Regions from separate parts of the Peribacillus sp. NPDC056705 genome, predicted to be linked through region 4. Evidence: riboswitches for the same ligand, from Rfam matches in the RefSeq annotation. Region 4 holds a riboswitch; each other region holds the start of a gene.

Region 1 (4,380 bases), on a different contig from region 4:
CAAGCATGATGAATACATCCCGGTTTTTCTGCACTTCGAATTCCTTCGTCATGATTTCACTCGTTCTGGCCGTCGCCTTCCAATTAATCCATGACAACTGATCGCCTGGCTGATATTCCCTTACTCCGGATACCACTGAATGTTCCCGTTGTGTTTTCTTTGTTGAAACCACTGCCCCCTGATTGAACACTCGATCAAGATCACTGTAGGCAAGCTCATGATAACGAGGAAAAACAGTTATTTTCAGAGGTGAACTATATATCGCTTCCTTTTCGACTAACCCGAAAAAATCCCCAACCCAAAAGCGGATCGATTGAAACGAATGCTCTCCACGCTCCATGTCTTCCAAGGTATATGACATGCAGAAGGTACGCCTGAATCCCGGAAAGATAATGATTTTCCTTTGAAATCCCCTATCTTCCAGACGCTGAGGCAATTCCTCCTCTACCACCATAAATAGTAGGGGCAGCCGGTTTTTACGGGTAAACGTCAATGCTATTTCAACAGATTCGCCGGCCTGGCATTCCCTTTTATTGATCTTTCTCTCAACGATCAAATCATGCAGCGGATAAAACAGCAGAATCAAAGCGTACACAGAAAACGGCAAAAATGAATAAAAAATGAACCAACTGACAAAACCACCTTGAAACATTGCATAGCAAAAGGAAACCGTCAAGAGTAATACAAGTCCGACCACACTCATATTTCCCCTTAAAATGTTGATGAATTTGCGCATTAGGTCATAGCCCGCTTTACAGGCACCTGTGTTGTCGCCACAACTTCATGTATCACCATTCCAGCATCGAAGCCCTCATACTTCGCTTCAGGTTTCAAAATAAGCCGGTGGGAAAATACGAATGGCACCAAATATTGAACATCGTCCGGCAGAACATAGTCCCTGCCCTGGACCCGCGCGTAAGCCTGGGCTGCCTTCATCAAGGCTATCGATCCACGCGGGCTTACACCTAAATAGACCCCTTCATGCGTACGTGTTCGATTCGCCAATTCAACAATATATCGTTTTATTGTGTCATCCACTATCACAGCTTTTACCTCAGCCTGTAATTCTATCAATTCATCCAAGGTGATGACGGCTTCCAGCTCATCAAGCGGTACCGTGTATTGAGCTCTATTAAGAACCTCTATCTCTTCTTCCACACCCGGATAGCCCATTTTCATTTTTAATAGGAATCTATCCAATTGAGCCTCCGGAAGCGGATACGTCCCCTCGTATTCGATCGGATTTTGTGTCGCCATTACGAAGAACGGCTTCTCCAATCTCCTTGTGACACCATCAATCGTCACACTTGCCTCTTCCATGGCTTCAAGTAATGCAGACTGAGTTTTCGGCGAGGTCCGGTTAATTTCATCGGCTAAAATAATATGTCCCATTATCGGACCTGGCCTAAAAATGAATTCTTGTTCCTTAGGATTGAAGATCGAAACACCAGTAACATCAGAAGGAAGTAAATCAGGTGTGAATTGAATTCTCTTAAAGCTTGCACCTATAGATTTTGCCAGTGCCCTTACCATGACTGTCTTCCCTACGCCCGGAACATCCTCCAATAAAACATGTCCACCGGAAAGGAGTGCCACGATACTTAGTTCTGCTATATCCCGTTTTCCGATAATCACCTTTTCGATGTTCCCCAGAACCATTTCCAGTTTTTGATTGACCTGCTTATAAATCATTCTCTACCTCCCGGGATTCACAGTATCACCATGATTTCATACCTTTTTCTATATCAAAATTTTACATTAAGCTCCAATTAAACCTTACATTGTAAGTTTACTAGATATTCGGTAAACCATAAACGAATTTGTCCAAAAATATTAATGCAGTCTATTGAAAAAAGGTATGGTAAACTGTTGCTAAGTGAATATGAATCTTGCAGAAAAAGGTGCTGCATTGTCAGCTTAATAGGGAATTCGGTTTAAAACCGAAGCTGTTTCCGCAACTGTAAGTGCTAATGAAATAAGATGTTTACCACTATTTGAGGTTGTAATCGCTCGCCGATTACCGGCCATTTAACCCAAATGGGAAGGTTCTTAGAGTAAAATGACGCACGAGCCAGGAGACCTGCCTTTTTTCATCGTATTATGCTCTTCGGAAGATAGGAGATTGTACGGCCCTCCCATCTTTTTCTACTACAGATACATAGATGCCCGAAGCCGACCAAAACTCTTGGTCGGCTATTTGTCTTGCTGGGAAAAGCAATACGGAGGTCATTCACCCAATACGTAAAAGGAGGAAGATTTATGGCAAAGAAAGACTTTCGTTTTTTATGCTACCCATACATGCGTGAGTCCGTATCGACCGTCGATTTTGAAATCCGCACAGACTCATTGACGACACAGATCGGCTTGGCCGCCTCGCTTACTGAGGACGTCCCCGATGTATACCGTGACTTAATGGAATTATTGCCCATGGTTTACCATTTAAACGGCTCAGTCCGTGGGAATTTAGCCATTACCGGCGATGATCTCGACCGTTTAAGTGCAATCTACGACCGGTATGTCGCTGAAGTGAGGGATCGAATCGAAACATTCGTCCTTCCACAAGGATCAACCGCAGCATGTACTTTGCATACTTGCCGCAGTGAGGCCAAAAAGTCCGTGCGAGCTTTACACAAGGTAAGTCTAGAAAAGGAAATTCCAGGAATTCTTTTTGATTACGCTCACTTGCTTGCAAATGTATTATTCGTGATGGCAGTCTACGTCAATAAGCAACAGGGGATCGAGGAGATTCCTTTTATAAGTAAATCATACCCAACCAAACCAATGAAAAAGAAAACGGAGGAATAAATAATGAAGAGAACCCTACGATTCAGTTGGATTTCCATGCTGATGCTTACGCTATTCCTCACCGGATGCGGAGTGAACAATGATCAATCCTCAAAGGATAATAAAGATAGTAAAAAGGTCGAAGAAATCAAGGATTATACCGTTACGGATGATACTGGTAAGAAAATAAAATTCGAGAAAATCCCGGAAAAGGTCGTTTCACTTCAGCCAAGCAATACGGAAATCTTATTTGCCCTTGAACAGGGTGATAAAGTCGTTGGCGTGACAGACTTCGATAATTATCCAGAGGAAGCGAAGGATATCGAACATGTTTCAGACTCCGTTAACATTAATGCAGAAAAAATCATTGCCTTGAAACCTGATGCCATCATTGCTTATACCATTGGGGATGAAACGGCACTGAAACCACTTGAAGATGCCGGTATCCCTGTATTCATCATTAAATCTGCGGCAAATTTCGATGATGTATATGGTGATATCGGGCAGATTGCTAAAGTGATGGGTGTCGCCGAAAAAGGGAATGAATTAGTGAAAGATATCAAATCCCAAATTACAAATGTCGAAGAAAAAGTGAAAACCTTAGATGAAAAGGAGCAAACATACTTTGAGATTAGCCCTGCTCCGGAAATCTATACAACAGGATCGGAGACCTTCCAAAATGAAATCATGGACACTGCCGGCATAAAAAACATCTTTGATGACCAAAAAGGCTGGGTTAAAGTATCTGATGAAGAAATCGTCAAAAGGAACCCTGAATCCATCATCACCACCGCCACGTATGCAGATGATGCTGTTGGTGAAATTAAATCGCGTAAGGGCTGGGAAGATATCGATGCGGTGAAGAACGATGATGTCCATTTACTTGATGAAAATATCATGTCACGTCCTGGACCAAGGGTCGGGGAAGCTGTTGAACTCGCAGCAAAGACTGTTTATCCTGACTTGTTCAAATAACACGATAGGAGGATACGCCAATTAATCGGCGCATCTAAGTTTGTAGACAAAAGGGGTTCGGAATTAAAAAATTCCGAACCCCTTTTTGAAACACAATTTTGGCCAGGTTTAAGAGAAATAGGCTCTACGATCGACTATGTTAAGCCATGCCCTATGGGCCATCTTCTTTTAATTATTAAAAGCGAAATGAGCATCGTCTGTATCGACTATTTTTGAGTCCCCTTAATGTAGTCCAACGAATACCTTACTTTTCATTTGCATCTGCGAATACATGCCAAATCGTTTTTTGTATTTCGGATATCTATTTTTTACACCATGATGACTGCGCAGATGATATGCATCTGACACATATGCCCGCCAGTCCTCAGGTATGGTTACTATCTAATTGTTATAACAAAGTCGATTGAAGAGAAAGGTACGGGACTCCTGCTTAGAAATGCGGGTCTAGTGAGACCCAGCAGGCGCAAGCCGAGGAGGCTCCCTGACCACCCGCGGAAAGCGAGTTTCTTGAGCGGAAATCAACGTCCAAATTGTACAAGCCATAAAAAAACGGCAGGCAAACTCCAATAAATGGTCCACCTTTTCATAATTTTCTGCACCGATCATCAAGGCAATGAAGCC
Region 2 (4,380 bases), on a different contig from region 4:
ATCGGTGAATCCAATTGAATCATCTCAGGACCGACTGTCAAATAGGAACCATCGATTTCCAATGGGATAGTATCATGGCCATGCCTTTCCGGAACGATGAACATCTGCGGTTTCGGAAGGGCGGGATGTGGATGTTTTTCGATCGTCGTATGATATACATCCTGAATCCGTTCCTGTTGGAGCACTTCGTTCGGCACATCAACAACCTGAATCTGCCCTTTCTCAAGCAACATAAGCCGATCACAATACAATCCAGCCAAATTCAAATCATGAAAAATTGAAATAACGGTCAAGTTCTGCTCTTTTGCCATTTTCCTCATTAGATCCAGAAGATCTTTTTGATAGGAAAGATCCAAGTGGTTCGTAGGTTCATCCAAAAAAAGGATTTCTGGCTCTTGGGCAAGTGCCTGTGCCAGCAAAACCCTTTGTCTCTCCCCTCCTGATAATCGTTCAAAATGAAGATCCTGAAAATCAGCTACTCCCGTTTGTTCCATAACTCGTTGGACAATCGATTCATCTTCTGCGGACCAACTGTGGAACCAACCTGATTGATGGGCATATCGACCAAGTGAGACCGTCTCTTTTACTGTATAGGAGAAAGCTAATGAGGAATGTTGGGGGAGCACAGCAATGACCTGTGCAAGTTGTTTTGACGAATAATCCTTCAAATCCCTACCTCTAATCCGTACGCTTCCGCCTTTATAATCGAGCACCCCGCTAAGCATGCTTAAAAGCGTCGTTTTTCCGCTGCCATTTGGACCAAGAATCCCGAATAATTCCCCTTTATGTACATCAAAAGAGACAGAGTCCAAAACAGCTTTGTTATGATATCCACCTGTTAACCCTCTTACTTCAAGCATCCGTTTTTACCCTTCTCTCCGTCTCTTTAATAAAATCAGCGCAAATGCAGGCGCCCCGATAAGTGAGGTGATCACCCCGATCGGCAGTTCCGATGGGGCAATGATCGTTCGTGCCACAAAATCCGCCAATATTAAGAATCCGCTTCCTACCAACAATGACAAAGGAAGCAGATGTTTATGGTCAGGCCCCCAAATCTTTCGGACAAAATGAGGAATGACCAATCCTACAAAGCCAATCGCCCCTGAAACGGCAACGGCTGCCCCTGTCAATGTCGAACCGGCTATCAAGATCCACATTTTCCGCCGCTTAACATTCACACCTAAGTGCTTTGCCCGGTCTTCCCCGAAAGTCATCGCATTCAATTCACTAGTATTCATGATCAAAATCAATGATCCAATGATAAAAAAGGGCAAAATGATTGCAATGTAATTCCAACCTCGCATTGAAACGCTTCCCATCAGCCAGCCGATGATTTGTCTTAATTCATCACCCGTCAGCGCAATCATCAATGAAATGAAGGCACTTAAAAATGAGCTGAAAATGATTCCCGTTAAAATGATCGTTTCCACTTTCATCGATCGATCCATTTTTTTTGCGAAAGTAAGTACGCAAAGCATCGTGAGCACTGAGCATAAGATACTCAATGCCGGAAGAGTATATAAACCGATGAACGGCAGTGAAATATTCAAGAATATTGTCAATACGGCGCCTACCGATGCTCCTGATGAAATACCCAATGTGTAAGGATCAGCGAGCGGGTTCCGGAGCAGTCCCTGAAAAGCCGCACCCGCAATCGCAAGTGATGCCCCGACCAAACCCGCAAGCAATACACGCGGCAGGCGGATGTTCATCACGATATTCGTAAGCATCACATCCGGATCAGCAGAAATCGGCAAATGGAAAATCTCCTTGCCGATTATTTGTATAAGTACGGGAATCGGTACTGGCACCGAACCAAAGGAAATGCCTATCGTCATCGCGAATAACAAAATGAACAACGCAATCAAATAAGCAAACGCCCATTTAGTTGTCAAATTGGTTCGGATAGACTGATTTGGCAAGTTCCTCTACTCCCTCTATTAAACGTGGACCGGAACGGGTCACCAAGTCTGAATGGACATCAAAGACTTGGCCATTCTTAACGGCATTTACGTCTTGCCATCCCTTTCGGCCCGTCACTTCACTAACTGGATCTTTCGTATAATAACCATACGTTGTAATGATGACATCCGGATTTGCAGCAATCATCGACTCTTCATCAATTTTTGCCCATCCGTCCAATTCTGCAGCAGCATTATCCGCTGAAATAATGTTAAGCATCTCATTCATGAAAGTATTTTTTCCAGGTGTGTATATTTCCGGTGAAGGCGAAACTTCCACTAAAACGGTCTTCCTATCCTCTTCCTTTACGGATTTGGCCTTTTCCTGGATATCCTTGAGCTTCGTTTTCATATCCGTAACGATTTCTTTTGCCTTATCCTGTTCACCCGTTGCCTGTCCAATCATTTCAATAGACTTATAGACTTGGTCAAAGCTTTGTGCATCATTCACTACAAGGACATCTATTCCAGCATCCTTAAGCTGCTGTAAACCCTCATTCGAATTATGGGCACTTGATGCATGCGCAAGAACAAGATCAGGCTTCATGGAGACAATCAGCTCCGTGTTCATTTCCATTCCGCCAACTTTTTCAATTTCTTTCGTTTCTTCCGGGTAATTATCATTGTCGGAAACACCAACGACCTTTTTTCCCAATCCAAGTGCAAAGACCACTTCCGTATTACTTGGTATCAACGAAACAATTTTCTTCGGTTTTTGTTCTATCGTCACTTTTTCCCCAGTTGCATCTTTAATCGTAATCGGAAAAGCTTCGTGTTGAGCATGATTCGTTTGCTGCTTTTCTTTTCCTTCATCAGCAGCGTCACTGCAGCCAACCATCAATCCTGCAGTAAGCAACATCAACAGTATCAGACCAAAAATTTTCTTCATTTTCATTCCCCACAATCTTTTCATTTAATTTCTTCCCACCTGTAATTAAGAAAACGCATTGTTGGAAGATGCCCCCAAAACAAAAAGCACCTCCCGTTAAACGGAAGGTGCTTGCATGGCAACAATATCATTACGGACTCTTTCTTAGGGTCTGCCACACACCTTCCCATCCGCGTAGGTTACAGGTGTACGAATTCTGGCAGGTCTCCTGGCTCATGGTCATCGTCAACGGCACCTTCCCATATCTCATACAGTGGTACACAGCCGTCAGCTCCCATATACAGTGGCGGGACCGCGTTGGCATTTCACCAACTTCCCTTTTAAGTCATTAAGACACCAAATCGTTCATATGTATATAATTTTCACTGCCTTCATTATACACCATGTAAGAATCGATTATTATATGATTTTTCTGAACAAGTTCGAAATGACCCGTCCATCTTCAATGATTAGAAGCATTTTCTATCAGCGACGCGAACCCACCGACTGATAATCCGGGTGAAATCCGAACTCGATGCAGGGCATGCATCCCTTGGTCCCTTGAAGCTCCCCCAGGTTCGGTGGTGACTGCCATCTTGTATCCCGCTTCTTCTGACAGCGCTAGACTCTCTTCATTATACCGGCCAACAGGATAGGAAAGCACTGTCGTGTCCTGTTTGAGGATACGATCGAACAGATCCTTTGACTGGACCATTTCAGCTTCTTGCTGTACTGCCGTCATGCGGTTCAGCTCCAAATGGTTGATCGTATGGCTTTCGATCGAAATCCCATTCCTGCTCATCACCAACATTTGATCTTCAGTCAGGTGATGACCTTTATCAATGGACTTACCGATCATGAAGACAGTTGCTTTCATATCATTTTCTTTTAATATCGGAAAAGCCTCCGTGTAGTTATCTGTATAGCCATCATCAAAAGTAAGCCAGACACACTTCTCACTTGGCATCCGATTCTCGGTTAAAACGAGGTATGCTTCTTCAGGCGATAATGTATAGTAACCATTCTCCCGAAGCCAAGCCATCTGTGCTCGGAATTCCTCAATTGGAACCCGAAGTCCATTCCCTTCAGAAATGCTGTGATACATCAAGATTGGAAGCCTGACCGCGGACTTGGCCATTATCCAGTCTCCCGTATCGATCTGGCCATCCAAATCCTGACCAGTCTCAGTCTCATTCTCGGCCGCTTCGACCACTTCAATGTCATCTTCCGCAATCGGTGCAGCCGTTTTTATGCCTATACCCTCTACAATCCCTTGTGAACATCCAGGTAAAATTAAAATTCCCACCAATGCCACCATCCATAAAACTCTATATCTTTTCACTATCATTCCCCTAATTTTTTCTAGTATAATAGTATCAGAATACTATTCGATAATAAAGTATTCCATTTAAAGAATTAATAGGAAAACAAAAGAGCATAGTGCCCTGCTGAGCATTTATGAAGATTTTTTTCATAAGTATGTGCTATAAGCTTGAAAAGTTTGCCTATAAGAAATATAATAAATAAGTCGTCGACTTAAATATATGTCCC
Region 3 (4,380 bases), on a different contig from region 4:
ATTCTTTTCCATCATAGGCCTGTTGGTTTGGCCAAAAGGTTTTCACGGACGATTCTTGCTGCTTCGACCATGTTTTTCAGGGAAGCGACGGTTTCCGGGATACCCCTTGTTTTCAGGCCGCAGTCGGGATTGATCCAAAACTGGTCTTTATCCAATACCTTGATGCCCCGTTCAATCATATCGACCATTTCTTCCACTGCCGGCACACGCGGGCTGTGAATATCATACACACCCAGGCCAATGCCTTTTTCATATGTTTTTTCCTCGAATGCGGAAGCAAGCTCCCCATGACTACGAGATGTTTCGATGGAAATTACATCGGCATCGAGGGAGGAGATGACATCCATGAAACTGTTGAAGTCGCAATAGCACATATGCGTATGGATTTGGGTTGTTTCCTCCACGCTTGATGTGGATATCAAGAATGAATTTACAGCCCAGTTCAAATACTCGTCGCGATCGCTTTTTTTCAATGGCAGACCTTCTCTAAGTGCAGGCTCATCAACCTGAATCATTTTAACTCCAGCAGATTCCAATGCAATGACTTCCTTTTCCAAAGCGAGCGCCAGCTGATAACAAACATTCTCCCTGGAAATATCATCACGGACAAATGACCAATTCAAAATCGTAACAGGACCTGTAAGCATTCCTTTTACCGTCTTCTTCGTCAGTGATTGTGCGTAAACACTTTCCTTGACTGTCATCGGTTCGATGAAATGGATGTCGCCATAGATGACTGGTGGTTTTACGCAGCGGGATCCATAGGATTGGACCCAACCCTTTTCCAGAAAGATGAATCCGCCCAACTTATGGCCGAAGTATTCAACCATATCCGTCCGTTCGAATTCCCCGTGAACGAGAACATCCAAACCGATTTCTTCTTGGATTTCGATCCATTTGCCGATTTCTTCGTTAACGAATGTTTCATATTGCTGAGCGGTCCAATCTCCTTTTTTGAATTTCCCGCGTGCTTGTTTAACTTCAAGTGTCTGCGGAAAGCTACCGATCGTAGTCGAAGGAAGGAAAGGCAATTTGAAAAATTCCTGTTGTTTTTGGTAACGCTCTTTAAATGGAATTTGACGGCCGGCAGTCCTGGTTTTAACCTTTTCGACTTTCGATCGTACAGCCCCATGATTCCGTGCATTTGAACTTGCTAACGTTTGAACCGTAATTTTATTGGCATCGACTTTTTCGGCGATTGCTTCAAAGCCTTGATTATTCCCTTTGACCAAGAGTGTGATTTCCTCAAGTTTCTCGTCAGCGAAAGCAAGGGCCTGTTTCACTTCTTTTGAAAGGGCGGATTCATTACGAACGGTCACTGGGACATGAAGCAGGGAACAAGAGGGCTGAAGCCAGATTTGGTCTTCGGCTACCTTTTTCTTAAGAGTCTCGATCAATTGAATTTTTTTCGATAAATCAGATAGCCAAATGTTTTTTCCGTCAATCACACCTGCAGCAAGTACTTTGTCCTTAGGGAAGCCGAATGCTTCAAGATTACTTAGATTCCTCCCTTTATCATGTACAAAATCAAGACCGATTCCTTGGACTTTTAATTCGATGACTTCTTGGTAGTGTTCCACGGCATCAAAGTATGTTTGTAGCATGATGTTCAGGTTCGGTGCTGCTTCATTCAGCTTTTCATAGAGGTAAGTAACAGTTTGCATATCATCTTTGGAAATGGATGAAACAAGAGCAGGTTCATCCATTTGTACCCATTTCACTCCTTCTTGCTCCAACTCCCGCAGGATTTGCGTGTATAGGGGAAGCAAGCTCAGGATGATGCCAGGGATCTCTTGTTTATTGAAGCCTTTGGAAAGGGAGATGAAGGTATAAGGTCCGATCAATACGGGCTTCGTTTCAATCCCTAGATTTTCCTTGGCTTCCCGGTATGCTGCAAGTGGTTTATTTTCTGTTAAAGTCAGCTGTGGCAGTTTTAATTCAGGGACAATATAGTGATAGTTCGTATTGAACCATTTCGTCATTTCGGAAGCAACTTCATCATTGTTTCCGCGAGCCATTGAATAATATACGGAAAGAGGAACTCTACCGCCTTCATAGGCTGAATAACGTTCAGGAACAAGACCGAACATGACGGACATGTCGAGCATTTGATCATAGAAAGTGAAGTCGTTGACAGGAATGATATCAATGCCCCGTTGCTTCTGTTTTTGTAAGTTGCCTAAACGGATTGCTTTTAGTTGTGCCGTAAATTCCGCTTCATCGATTTTACCTGACCAGTAAGCTTCCAATGTACGTTTCCATTCACGATCTTCCCCGATTCGAGGGTAACCCAAACTACTGCTTTTCAAAATTCCCATCCTCCCAATTCATATTATTGAACAATAAAAAAAGCATCCCTAACCGTCAAAAGAGAAAGTTAGAAATGCTTAAAATAAGAGGCATTCAGAATGCCCCTTACAATTATAAGGTCCCTAACACCTCCCTATCTCCCGTAGGTTAAAACAGTGTTGTTGAAATAGGCAGGTCTCCTGACTTAGGGATTATCATTAGCGGCGGGCCTTCCCGATCCGTTGATCAGTGGCATATTGGATGGCGCTAACACTCCCATTACAGTGGCGGGACCGTGCCGGAATTACACCGGACTTCCCTTTTAATCCTAATTAATAATTAGGAACCTATTTCCACATATGAAATTTTACAAAACCTGCCTTTATAAACTGTTTGCAAGTCTAAAATTTTTAAAATAAAAACTATTATAAAAATTTAGACAATCTTAACATATCCGACCAAAAGGGTCAACATGAGATTCGGGAAAAGAATCCGTTTTTTTGAGTGTGTGGGTGATGAGGATAAGGTCTGTTCCTAAAAAAGAATATATTGTTTGGACAGGGAGTATGTATAGAGGGAGTGGCGTATTGAAATGGGGCGTTGGGGATGACTTTCTACATCTTGATTGCAGGAATCATTTTTTGCATGGTGATGAGCATTCGTACGTTATTTCTTGTTGAGTCGGGAGGAAAGAAGTTTTCTCTGGAGGATATGCTGTGGCTTGGCAATTTATATGCGACGATATTGGTTGGGTTCGCACTGATTTATTTATTATACGAGCTTCAGAATCATTCGGTGATTCTTGATATGGGCAATCGGCTGGATGGCACTTTCTATGAACAGTTGAAGACTTCCTTTTACTTTAGTGCGATGACGATGTTTTCTGTAGGGTATGGAGATATAGCCCCGATTGGCATGGGCAGGATGATAGCTACCATTCAGGCTTTCATCGGGTATACACTACCGGCAGCGTTCGTGATTCGGACAGTTATCGATCTGGAACAGAATGATAGGAGGAATAAATGAAAGTTGTGTTTCTTTCGATTATTGGGTACTCTTACCATAATGAAGGAAATGGAGGGTTCAATATGACTGTTAAAATTGGAGCAAAAGCACCTGATTTCAAACTCCCTGCAAACAATGGTGAAATGGTTTCCCTATCGGATTTTAAGGGGAAAAACATTGTTTTATATTTTTATCCAAAAGACATGACGCCAGGTTGCACGACGGAGGCCTGTGATTTCCGGGACCATAATGAGCAATTCGAGGAATTGGACGCGGTCATCATTGGTATCAGCCCAGATCCAGCGGCACGTCATGAAAAGTTCATCGAAAAGCATGGATTGCCTTTTCTGCTGCTGGCTGACGAAAATCATGAAGCGGCTGAATCATTTGATGTTTGGCAATTGAAAAAGAACTTTGGCAAGGAGTATATGGGCATTGAACGTTCAACTTTCCTGATAGATAAGGCTGGTAAGATAGTCAAAGAATGGCGTAAAGTAAAAGTCAAAGGCCACGTCGAAGAAGCTCTTGAAACTCTTCGTGACCTCGAAAAATAAGGGACAGGCAGATGAAGGATGAGCGAATAACGAAGCTTGCAGCCAGGCTGATTCATCATTCGATACAAATACAGCCAAAAGAGAGAATCCTCATACGGGGGCATATTAACACGAAACCATTATTGAAAGAGCTGATTGATGAAATTTACAGAGTGGGTGCTTATCCATATGTAGAACTCGAAGACGATGAGATAAGCCGCCACCTGTTACAAGGGAATGTGAAGGAACAACTTGACACATCTTCGCAATGGGCTCTGAAGAAATATACAGATATCGATGCAGTCATCATCATCACTGGGGAAGAAAACGAAGTGGAAATGACTGATGTTCCCATCGAGAGGCACCGTCTTCAGGGGGAGGCTATGAATTCCCCCACTCTTTTCTATGTAAACAACCGACGTTGGGTCTTACTTAATTATCCCACCAACGCATCAGCGCAAAAAGCCGGCATGCCCTTCAACACGTACCAAAACTTTCTGTTGAACGTCTGCACCATGGATTACGGGAAAATGGAGGCGGCCTTGAAACCATT
Region 4 (4,380 bases):
AATGCCTTTGGATATATTCGGTGCCGCAAATTCCAAGAAGCACGTTTCAACAAGGAAGCGCCCATCCAATGCCGGAACCATATTTTCAATAAATTGAAGGACTTCTTCGTTTCCCGAAGCCAAACGGCTTCCGTGTCCTACGAACAAAACTGCTTTCATTTACTTTCCCCCTCTTGATTAGTCTTCACAAGGCGCAGGCTCTATGTTTATTTTGGGAGCGATGTCCTGATAAGAAAAATTCTGTATCTTTTTCGAACGTTTGAAGTATTTAAAAAGCCGCTCATTTGGATGGGCATTTTGCTTATACTCCGCGACAATGTCCGTAATCAGTTCAACAAGCTGTTCCGGTTCAATGCCTTCTGCAACAGGCTGACCTGGATGGGCTGTTCTTCCAACCGGTTTAGCTCCAAGAAATAAGTCAAACTTCCCTTTTCGGAAGACAATCCCGATATCATCCATCACAGCACTATAACAAGCCATCCCACACCCATTAAAACCGATGTTTAGTTCCTTTGGCATTTTCATTCCGCCAAGCACCCGATGTATTTCATCCGCATAAGGAATGGATTCGGTTTTTTCGCCATCACAGAAATCACATGCTTTTAATGTCAGTACATCTCCAATCGGTGATAATAGAAAGTTTGCTGACTGCAATTTCCCCGTAATGACTTCCGGATCCATTGTCGGTATCTTTAATACGATTTTATGATTTGGCGTGTATTCCATCGTGCCCTTTTCCCCGACAACTTCCGCAAGTGTCATCATTTGTTTGGGAGTGAATTGTTTATTCGCCACACCTGGACTAACGGCAAGTTCGAATACCGACTCCATTTTTTGCTGAACAATCGGCTCAATGGATTGCTGAACGGTTTGACCTTTGACTCTTGACAGTGCTTCCATTGCCATTTCAAAGGAAGCTGGCTTCTTTTCAGGTGCTTTTGTAAGTAATCCAACTCCTCCAGAGGATTCGGTGAAGGCTTCTTGATCTAATGCCCACGGTTCCGCTTCTTTTTGCAGACGCTGATGCGGCTTCAATGGTTGCTTTTCCGAATTCAAAGTATATTTCCTCTGATAGCCTCTTGGTGTAATGATTTTGTCATCATATAAAAAGGTGGAGGAATTACCAATAATGACAGTGGTCAACATTCCAATATCGTGGTTCAACATCTCTTTTAAATTGGTTATGACAATATCTTGCCTATCGCGATAGGCACTTTTCACCAACCCGACAGGTGTATCGGGTGAACGGTAGCGAAGGAGAATCTTCTGTGTTTCAACAATTTGCCTCGTCCGCCTGCCGCTGCGCGGATTATACAGGGCAATGACAAAGTCTGCCATTGCAGCTGCTTCAACCCTTTTAGCGATCAGTTCCCAAGGAGTTAGATGATCACTGAGGCTGATTGTACACGAATCGTGCATGACTGGTGCCCCAAGTAAAGATGCACAAGAGTTGATTGCAGAAATGCCAGGAATGACTTCAATACCCACTCCAGTTTCTTCTTTCCAGCCTTTTTCAATCAATACTTCATAAACCAACCCAGCCATCCCGTAAACCCCAGCATCCCCGCTGGAGATTACCGCAACTTTCTTACCCAGCTCCGCTTGTTTCACTGCTTCCTGAGCACGCGATACCTCTTCAGTCATCCCCGTACTAATAATCGTTTGATCTGTAAGCAGTCCCTGAATGAGTTCAACATAAGTTTTATAACCAATGATGTAGTCACTTTCTTGAAGGGCTTCGACAGCACGTTTGGTAATGTGTTCAAAATTCCCTGGTCCAAAGCCCACGACGAATAATTTACCGTTTGTACTCATTAAGACATCTCCTTTTACGCTTTGTTCTTTGAAATACCCGTATGAGCAGGAAAATTTGGATTGGGTGCCATTTCCCCATCATTGAATTGGTAGATCATTTGTGGAACAAACTCCCCATCATCGATATGGCTGACAATTTGGCGGCCGAAATCAGGCGTCTCCACTCGATACCAGTTTCCTTGAGGATAGGCAATCACAACGCAGGCATCCTTACATCTTCCGTTACACCGTGTCCTCGTTGTATGGATTTTCATGTCCAGTCCTTTGGAAGTAATTTCATCGCGAATCGCCTGGGTTACTTCTTCCCCGCCCTTTTTCATACAGCTGCTTCCATTACAAATCAACAGATGTGTATTTGTACCCATTAAGTTCCAAGTAGTCATCTTCTTCCTCCTGCGTTCAGGGAAAAGGCAAAATAAAAAACCTTAACATAAGAGTCAAGGTTTAAAAAAACTATATGGATGAGGAGCCCCAGGCAAGAATGCCCAATCTCCCGAAATCGTCATAGTCCTTCTACCTTTCCCTCCGAAAAGTATCATGCAATTTTAAAAGCAGGTTTCCTGGCTTACGCTTCATTTTACCTTGTCCCTTCCCGGCAACAATGCCAGTGGCTATCGACAATTTCATCAGCGTTTACAGTAGCGGGGGCTGCATCGGACTTTCACCGATTTCCCTATTATCCCTTGCATATTCACACAAGGGCACTTTTAAAATGAAATATTTGGTTTTATTATACATTTCTAACTAACTTTATCTATCATATAACAACTTTATCAAAATTCAATAGTTTATTCCGACTGTTTAGAAAAGTTTAATAGTGTATATCCTGTCAACAAGCCTTTCCTTGCAACAAACTTAGTCAAAAAAAAAAGATAGTATAGCTGGAATTATTTCTTTATGGTACACTATACGAGAATTTTCTAAATAATTACATAAGTTTTATGGTGTTGAATTTTTCGGAATTCAGCTTAAAAGGGAAGCCGGTGAAAATCCGGAGCGGTCCCGCCACTGTAAAGGGGAGTCCTATTACTTTAACAATTCCACTGTCAAATGAGATGGGAAGGATGTAATGGGATGATGAACCAAAGCCAGGAGACCTGCCATGAAGCGTGAAACTGTTTCAACCTACGAGGATGGGTGTGCGGATCAGGCAGAAAGGCCCATGGTTGGTTTATGCTGCAAAATTCCTGTTCATTACGCACTTCTTTCCTTTGAGAGAAGTGCTTTTTATGTTGGGCCGCCTTTCTTCTCAAGATTGTTCAGAAAAATTAAAAGTTTTGAAAGGAGAAAGAATGAAAAGAACCAATTGGAAGACCATTTATTTTGTCATTTTACTGCTTTTCGTCCCAAAACGGGCAATGGCCATGCATATCATGGAGGGCTTTTTACCCATTGAATGGGCTATATTCTGGTGGGCCGTGACGCTTCCATTTTTAATCCTAGGTTACCGGTCCATTAGAACCAAAGTAAGGGAAAACCCAGAAACAAAAATGATGCTTGGCCTATCGGGTGCATTTGTATTCATTTTATCCGCCCTAAAGATTCCTTCTGTTACGGGAAGTTCTTCACACCCTACCGGAGTTGGTTTGGGCTCCATTTTATTCGGTCCATTGGCCATGAGTGTCGTTGGCTCCATCGTTCTATTATTTCAAGCCGTTTTACTGGCTCACGGAGGATTGACGACATTAGGGGCCAATGCATTTTCCATGGCCGTTTGCGGACCGCTCATTGCTTACTTCGTCTTCAAGGGCGCAACTAAATTGGGTTGGTCCTTTTCACTTGCCGTGTTCTTGGCTGCTGCTTTTGGAGATTTGGGAACCTATGTAGTAACTTCCATTCAACTTGCTCTTGCTTTTCCATCCGAGGTAGGAGGATTCATGGCCTCTTTCAGTAAATTTGCAGGGATTTTTGCCCTGACCCAAATTCCCTTGGCAATCAGTGAGGGGCTACTGACAGTCGTCGTGATGAATTTCTTAAAAAAATACAATCTAGGCGAATTGAAGTTGCTGCGAGTTTTATCTAAGGAGGCCCGTTAACATGAAAAAAAGTTTACTGCTGCTTTTCCTGGTGGTCGTTCTTGCTACCATACCGTTAATCACGCAACAAGGAACGGAATTTGGCGGTGCCGATGGAGAAGCTGAAGAAGCCATCACTAAAATCCAGCCGGAATACAAGCCATGGTTCAACAGTATTTGGGAGCCGCCAGGTGCGGAAACCGAAAGTTTATTATTTGCGCTGCAAGCTGCAATCGGAGCCGGTTTCATTGGTTATTTCATAGGTGTAACGAAACAAAGGAATAAGCAAACCAAACAGGAAATTCCCGGAAAATCGAAGCATGTTACTCATTGATAAATATGCCTATTTCAATGGGCTAAAGGATGTACATCCGTTAGAAAAGATGGTTTTTGCAATCTCCCTTTTGCTATTTTCGTTAACGGTAAGGGATATGACCGTTTCACTCATCACTTTTACGGTGATGAGCGCTTTAATCATTTTTGCGGCAAAAATCCCGGTTTCTTATTATTTTAAATTACTTCTATTACCGGGATTTTTTATACTATCAGG

What was found. A riboswitch is a leader RNA that binds a small molecule or an ion and turns the genes downstream of it on or off. The one in region 4 is predicted to bind cobalamin.
Region 1: linked by a shared signal. The riboswitch ahead of ACFRAK_RS23235 (hypothetical protein) and the one ahead of ACFRAK_RS19965 (energy-coupling factor ABC transporter permease) in region 4 are both predicted to bind cobalamin.
Region 2: linked by a shared signal. The riboswitch ahead of ACFRAK_RS00360 (ABC transporter substrate-binding protein) and the one ahead of ACFRAK_RS19965 (energy-coupling factor ABC transporter permease) in region 4 are both predicted to bind cobalamin.
Region 3: linked by a shared signal. The riboswitch ahead of metE (5-methyltetrahydropteroyltriglutamate--homocysteine S-methyltransferase) and the one ahead of ACFRAK_RS19965 (energy-coupling factor ABC transporter permease) in region 4 are both predicted to bind cobalamin.

What each region holds. Positions count from the first base shown of each region.
Region 1 is NZ_JBHTYI010000031.1:9,889-14,268, forward strand. It holds gene ACFRAK_RS23225 (DUF58 domain-containing protein) at 1-703, opposite strand, end outside; gene ACFRAK_RS23230 (AAA family ATPase) at 736-1,692, opposite strand; cobalamin riboswitch at 1,883-2,102, shown strand; gene ACFRAK_RS23235 (hypothetical protein) at 2,260-2,805, shown strand; gene ACFRAK_RS23240 (ABC transporter substrate-binding protein) at 2,809-3,759, shown strand.
Region 2 is NZ_JBHTYI010000001.1:79,959-84,338, reverse strand. It holds gene ACFRAK_RS00370 (heme ABC transporter ATP-binding protein) at 1-860, opposite strand, end outside; gene ACFRAK_RS00365 (FecCD family ABC transporter permease) at 867-1,922, opposite strand; gene ACFRAK_RS00360 (ABC transporter substrate-binding protein) at 1,885-2,850, opposite strand; cobalamin riboswitch at 3,032-3,206, opposite strand; gene ACFRAK_RS00355 (polysaccharide deacetylase family protein) at 3,293-4,147, opposite strand; tRNA gene ACFRAK_RS00350 (tRNA-Arg) at 4,376-4,380, shown strand, end outside.
Region 3 is NZ_JBHTYI010000049.1:4,073-8,452, reverse strand. It holds gene ACFRAK_RS26190 (acyl-CoA thioesterase) at 1-12, opposite strand, end outside; gene metE (5-methyltetrahydropteroyltriglutamate--homocysteine S-methyltransferase) at 12-2,318, opposite strand; cobalamin riboswitch at 2,463-2,655, opposite strand; gene ACFRAK_RS26180 (ion channel) at 2,896-3,315, shown strand; gene bcp (thioredoxin-dependent thiol peroxidase) at 3,378-3,848, shown strand; gene ACFRAK_RS26170 (aminopeptidase) at 3,860-4,380, shown strand, end outside.
Region 4 is NZ_JBHTYI010000021.1:6,651-11,030, reverse strand. It holds gene ACFRAK_RS19980 (sirohydrochlorin chelatase) at 1-159, opposite strand, end outside; gene cobJ (precorrin-3B C(17)-methyltransferase) at 178-1,815, opposite strand; gene ACFRAK_RS19970 ((2Fe-2S) ferredoxin domain-containing protein) at 1,830-2,198, opposite strand; cobalamin riboswitch at 2,349-2,539, opposite strand; cobalamin riboswitch at 2,741-2,934, shown strand; gene ACFRAK_RS19965 (energy-coupling factor ABC transporter permease) at 3,108-3,851, shown strand; gene ACFRAK_RS19960 (energy-coupling factor ABC transporter substrate-binding protein) at 3,853-4,164, shown strand; gene cbiQ (cobalt ECF transporter T component CbiQ) at 4,151-4,380, shown strand, end outside.